2 linked regions of the Magnetococcus sp. PR-3 genome follow. The protein of the gene in region 1 interacts with the protein of each later gene in a pairwise test. Links are inferred from orthologs where the notes say so. Each region holds a gene or a part of one and is shown in the gene's direction. Other genes may lie near its edges.

Region 1 (3,301 bases):
ACATGCAGGAGGACAAGGAGGCGGTCTTTGATGCGGTAGATACCGTGCGCGCCTGCTTGCGTGTTTTTGGGGATATGGTTCCAGGCATGGAACCTCAGGTTGAGAAGATGCGTACCACAGCTGGGGCGGGTTTTGCCACAGCGACAGATTTGGCGGACTATCTGGTCCGTAAACAGATCCCCTTCCGTGAAGCCCATGAGATTGTGGGTACCATCGTCCGTGTGGCGGAAGATAAAGGGGTAGATTTGGATGGGCTGACCTTGGCGGATCTACAGTCTGTGGATGGCCGGATTGAGTCGGATGTCACGGGGGTCTTGTCGGTAGAGGCCTCGGTTAATGCCCGTCAGGCCATCGGGGGTACGGCTGTAGAGACAGTGCGCCAAGCCATTGCCAAGGCCAAGATCGCACTGGGCTAAGCGCCTTCTATACTTCAAATGATGATGGGGGAGGCTGGGTAGAGATGACCTGGTCTCCCCCTTGGTCTTCTGTTCTAGGCTCTTTTTTTGTGGGATGAAAAGCCCATTTTTGGGTGTGATTCATAACCGGATGGTATGGGTGGAACGCCTAACTTTATCCTGGGTCTCTTTTTAGGATGGCCTAAGATCTGCTGTTTAGAGCCACGGTTTCCATGCCTGCGCTCTGGACCCACACCCACAAAACAACGTATAACAGAGCTTTAGGATCCAGATTTTTTTGGGAGAATAGACCATGCGTACCTTACTGGTTGCTGTGATCACCCTGTTTGTACTCTCTGGCTGTGGCTATAAGGGCGATCTCTATATGCCGGATGAGAAACCTGGTAGCAAAAAAGAGAAGAAGTACTAATTCGATTGGCGGTATCTGCCTCTTCCACGCAGACCTGTGTATATGGCGCAGGATATCTCCTTCCCTGTTCAAAAGATCATTCCGTCGCTACAATCGGGCGGCGTTTAACCCATAGTGGGCTTTAGGTTATGGATTATTTTCACTATCAGGATGACCAGCTTTTCTGTGAAGAGGTAGACCTGGAAGAGGTTGCCCGTTCAGTGGGTACCCCTTTTTACTGCTACTCCGAGCGCACCCTGTTACACCATCTTAAGGTGTTTCAGCAGGCCTTTGCGGGGAGTGATAGCCTGATCTGTTATTCGGTCAAGGCCAACAGTAATCTGGCCGTTCTTCATGCATTGGCCAAGCAGGGGGCTGGTTTTGATATTGTCTCCGGTGGTGAGCTGGAGCGGGTGCAGCGGGTGGGTTGTCCTGGTGAGCGTATTGTATTTTCCGGTGTGGGTAAGAGCCATGCGGAGATCCAGGCGGCGCTGAGCTATGGTGTTCGCATGTTTAATGTGGAGTCCATACCCGAACTACAGCGCATTCAAGAGGTGGCTTTGGCCATGGATGTGGCAGCACCGGTGACCCTGCGTATTAACCCGGATGTCGACCCTAAGACCCACCCTTACATCTCAACAGGGCTTAAGCGCAACAAGTTTGGTATCCCCTTTGAGGAAGCTGTCGCGGCTTACCAACAAGCGCAGGATATGAGTCATGTGGAGGTGGTGGGGCTGGATTGTCATATCGGTTCCCAGCTGACCGAGCTCTCCCCTTTTGTGGATGCCCTAAAGCGGGTGATGGTGCTGATCCATGCGTTGAAAGATCATGGCATAGAGATTCGCAATCTGGATCTTGGGGGGGGGTTGGGTATTCCCTATGAGGATGGTGAGGCTCCACCCAGCCCAGCAGATCTGGCAACCGCTTTGCTGAAGCAGTTAGATGGTATGCCTGTGACGGTTATCCTGGAGCCTGGACGGGCGATTGCGGGCAATGCTGGGGTGCTGGTAACCCGTGTGGAGTATGTTAAAAAAGGGGAAGAGCGCCACTTTGTCATTACCGATGCCGGGATGAATGATCTACTGCGTCCCGCCATTTACGATGCATACCATGGGGTGATCCCCGTGCAACGTAAATTTGACCGGGAAGAGCAGGTGGTGGATGTGGTAGGCCCCATTTGTGAAACTGGTGACTTTTTTGCCAGGGATCGCTATTTGACAGAGGTCTACCAGGATGAGCTGCTTGCGGTACGCTCAGCTGGGGCCTATGGTTTTGTCATGAGCAGTAACTACAATACACGTCCCCGTGTGGCTGAGGTAATGGTCCGCGGTGATCAGTTTGCTGTGGTACGTAAACGTGAGACGGTGGATCAGCTGCTGGCCAATGAATCATTTTTTGAGGATTGAGTGCCGTGGCTGAACGCTTTGTAAAAATGCATGGTTTGGGTAACGATTTTGTGGTGCTGGATCACATGGATACCCCCCGTGAGCTGACGGCTCAGGAGGCTGCGTTCTGGGCGGATCGCCGTCATGGGGTTGGGTGTGATCAGGTGGTACAGTTACTACCCAGTGAGGGGGGGGTGGATGCACAAATGCGTATCTATAACCCCGATGGTTCCCAGGCTGAGATGTGTGGAAATGCCATGCGCTGTGTGGGGCTTTACCTGCGTGAGCATCGGCAGATGGCCTCCGAGTTAGCGGTAGAGACCCTGGCTGGTGTTATCCGCCCCTGTGTGAACTCCCAAGCTGCGATTACGGTGGATATGGGGCGCCCCCATTGGCAGGGCCGTACCATTCCGGTGGATCGGGATGATGAAATGGTGGCTGTGGATGTGGTGGTGGGTGGAGCCACATACACGATGACGGCCCTTTCCATGGGTAACCCCCATACGGTAGTGCGTGTGGCGGATGTTGAACATTTTGATCTGGCCACCATCGGTCCCCAGGTGGAGCATCATGCACTGTTTCCCAACCGCATAAATTTTGAGGTGGTTCAGGTCTTAAGCCGGGACCGGATCCGTATGCGGGTGTGGGAGCGTGGGGCAGGTATTACGCCCGCCTGTGGCACAGGTGCGTGTGCGGCTGCGGTCGCCTGTATGCGCCAAGGTTGGGTGGATCGTGAGTGTACGGTGGTTCTGGATGGGGGAGAACTACAGATCACCTGGCTGGAGAGTGACCGAGTGATGATGACTGGGCCTGCCACGGAGGTTTTCCGGGGTGAACTGGTGGTCGAGCTGTAGTTTTTTTGAGTATTTTGGAGGTCAGGATGACCACCATAGGTGGTCCGTTGTTCGTTAAAACAGGTCTGTGCTGGTGTGGAACAGTCATAGATGATGTGAGCAGCTGACACGGTGGTTGAAGTGAGTGGGGAATTGGGAATCTGCAATGGTTCCATCTGTAGTATGGATGGGTGTGGATCTTCTCATGTGGTTGATATCGGGCTTACTTTAAAAGCTCATCTTCTTAACAAACTTTTACGCCATGTTGGAGCCGGTTCC
Region 2 (3,083 bases), on another replicon or contig:
GTTAACTGGCCATCACTGTCGCTGTCGGCATCACTAAAATGATCTGCCATGGGACCCTTGGCCTCTTCAACACCAATGGTCCCGTTACCGTCCTGGTCCAGCTTACTAATAATATCTTCTGCTTTGGGAGGTCCTCCCATCTGATCCATACGGCCCATACCACCCCCACGGCTCATACCGTTGGATTGGCCCATTTGGCTCATCATTGGATTCATTCCACTCATTGAAAACATGATTTTCACCTCTTCGATGAACGATTTCCCATCAGGAAATCTAAAATAATGACAGTGTTTACTGTCCAAAAATGAAAAGGCGTGAAGGTGAGTTGTCCATCGGGGTGGGATGGAAGCGTTTATACCATTTCACCGATCATGCCAATTCATATTTTCTTTATTTTCTTGCACTTACACACATCTCACATACGATCCGGCAATTTCTACCGTGTGGCCAGCTAGGCAACAATTTCCGGTAGGAAAGGACCAGAAAAGAAAAGAGGATGCCGTTCGGTAAAAAACGACACCCTCCCATGAAAAAGCTCATGCAATCGGCATTAGCCATTCTTCAATGGCCGTCAGCGCGAACGCTCCCACCCCTGGGACACCCATCGCCACACTTTTTCATGCACCATATGCTTTACTGCATCCCACTAGGAAAAGTTTAGGTCAAAAAAAGGGATCTCTTTAGAAAGCGACCCCTCTTTCGTCACTTTTTAGCCCAAGCAGCATGCCATCAACCCAGCCTGACACCACACATTCCACCCTTGGTAAAACAGCACCACACTTTTTTCATACCCAAACGGTACTGAGGATGCGTTTCCAAAAGGCGTAATGTGAAGATTAAGGTACTCTTGGTCCATGTAAAGGTGGGCAGGATAAGTGTAAAGATATGTCAGGAGCCTTTGCACAGCGTTGCAAATAGAAAAGAATGGTGCATCGATCCCATACCCACAGGAAACGTTACCATGAGCCGCATTCTCCTTATCGACGATGATAAAAAACTCTGTTCTATGCTGGCAGAATACCTTCACGATGAAGGGTTTGAGTGCCACATGGCCCATGACGGACCCAGTGCTCTGGAAAAAGCAATGACAGGCGCCTACGCCGCCCTGGTGCTGGATGTCATGCTGCCGGGTCTTAACGGGTTTGATGTTCTCCGTCAGTTACGCCCCCACAGCCACGTACCGGTTATTATGCTTACGGCTCGGGGGGATGAGACCGACAGCATCATCGGCTTAGAGATTGGTGCGGATGACTATTTGGCCAAGCCCTGCAGCCCCAGAGTTTTAGTCGCTCGGCTACGCGCCCTACTGCGCCGTTCCCATGGCAGCATTGAACCCCTCCTTGCGACCCAAACTCAGGGGGATCTTACCCTTAACCCCCAAGCTCGCCGGGTTAGCTTGGCGGGGCAGCCTGTTGAACTAACCTCTGCTGAGTTCAATATTTTACAACAGCTTTTACACCAAGCGGGTCAAGTGGTCGATAAGGATCAGCTCTCGCTACAGGGGTTGGGACGTAAACATATGGCCTATGATCGCAGTGTGGATATGCACATCAGCTCCCTGCGTAAAAAGCTGGGCAACCATGCAGATGGCACCCAACGCATCCATACCGTTCGAGGGGCTGGCTATCTCTACGCCAAAGCTGAAGGTATACACTGACGTGCGTATTTTCCTTAAACTCTTTATTGGCTTTTGGTTAACCCTGCTCTTAATGGGCGGCATGACCGCTTGGTTGGCTTTTCAGATCCGGGGGGATGTTGAAAATCGCTTTCATGATCAAATGGATCAACTGGCCAAAGCCCGCATGGAATTAGGACACACATTGGCGTTCCAAGGGGTTGAGGCTTTTAAAGATGAACTAGAACAGCACCCTATGAATCCATGGATCTATGCTATAACCTCCCATAAACAGGATATATTGGAGCGCGATATCCCGCATTTTGTACAGCGCTTTATTCTCCATCGCTGGAAGCCCGAACAAGCCTATAAGCGCTATGATGCGACCAAGATACAAGCACAAACCCCGGCTCTGGAACGTATTCGCCTGCAAGAACACCCCATACCCCCACCCATCATCTGGTATATCCTCAGCCCTAAGCAACAGGTATATGGCTTAATCGTCTCACCTAGGCGACCGCACATCTCCCACATTTTAAAGGAGAACCGTTGGGTTCTGTTTGGCATAGCTCTGTATAGCTTGATCGCGGTCCTACTGCTCACCCTGCACTTTACCGGCCCTATCCGACGCTTGAAGATGGCAGCCGTTAAACTGGCAGAAGGGGATCTACAAGCCAGGTGCCACCCGCCTGGGCTGCGTATTCCTGATGAGCTAAGCCTATTGGTTGATCACTTCAACCATATGGCTGAACGTCTAGAAGCACTGTTTGATGGGCAAAAACGCCTTATGATCGATATCTCTCATGAACTACGCTCGCCATTGGCCCGTATGGGAGTAGCTCTGGAGCTGGCCAGCCGGAGACCCCATGATGAAAAAAATCTGACCATTGTAACGCGGGAAATGGAGCGGCTGGATCGTTTAATCCATGAGATCCTAACTTTGTCACGCCCCCAAGCCGGTACACCCATGGCGTTAGAGGGGTTGGTAGACCTGCACGGCTTACTCACCAGCATTGGCCAGGATGTCACTTTAGAAGGCACCCCCACGGGGCGCCGCGTGACCCTGACCAGCCCCGGTGAGCTCTTGGTCAAAGCCAACCCAGAGGCCCTGCACTCAGCGGTAGAAAATGTCATGCGCAATGCTCTGCGACATACACCGGAAGGGCATACCGTGGAACTGACACTGCGCCAGCACGATCAAAAGGCCGTGATCACCATTAGGGATTTTGGCAAAGGGGTCTCTGAAGAGGCTTTGCAGAAAATTTTCAAACCATTCTTTCGTATGAGTGAAGCCCGAGAGCGGGAGAGTGGTGGCTATGGTTTAGGGTTGGCCATTGCCCAACGTATTATGGGTGAACACCAGGGTACCATCGCCGCCCATAACCATGAACAAGGCGGGCTTGTTGTTACCCTGACCCTACCCTTATCACCAACTGCGTAAAGCGCCATAAATTACTAAACTGGAGTC

Evidence for each region.
Region 2: the proteins of lysA (region 1) and V5T57_RS04410 interact in binary tests that used the Escherichia coli proteins (3 or more experiments, as listed by UniProt). The link is inferred for Magnetococcus sp. PR-3 from one-to-one orthologs.

What each region holds. Positions count from the first base shown.
Region 1 is NZ_JBAHUQ010000044.1:29,771-33,071, reverse strand. The notes cover bases 109-3,081. They hold lysA (diaminopimelate decarboxylase), read left to right. Parts: upstream 109-953; coding sequence 954-2,210; downstream 2,211-3,081. Other genes in these bases: dapF (diaminopimelate epimerase), read left to right, coding at 2,216-3,043; lptM (LPS translocon maturation chaperone LptM), read left to right, coding at 709-825; argH (argininosuccinate lyase), read left to right, coding at 109-416. In the rest of the region: more of argH, read left to right, coding at 1-108. UniProt on the Escherichia coli protein: Specifically catalyzes the decarboxylation of meso-diaminopimelate (meso-DAP) to L-lysine. Is not active against the DD- or LL-isomers of diaminopimelate.
Region 2 is NZ_JBAHUQ010000004.1:98,850-101,932, reverse strand. Bases 55-2,809 are described here. They hold V5T57_RS04410 (response regulator transcription factor), read left to right. Parts: upstream 55-961; coding sequence 962-1,657; downstream 1,658-2,809. Other genes in these bases: V5T57_RS04405 (ATP-binding protein), read left to right, coding at 1,659-2,809; V5T57_RS04415 (EF-hand domain-containing protein), read right to left, coding at 55-206. In the rest of the region: more of V5T57_RS04415, read right to left, coding at 1-54; more of V5T57_RS04405, read left to right, coding at 2,810-3,056. UniProt on the Escherichia coli protein: Response regulator member of the two-component regulatory system CpxA/CpxR which responds to envelope stress response by activating expression of downstream genes including cpxP, degP, dsbA and ppiA.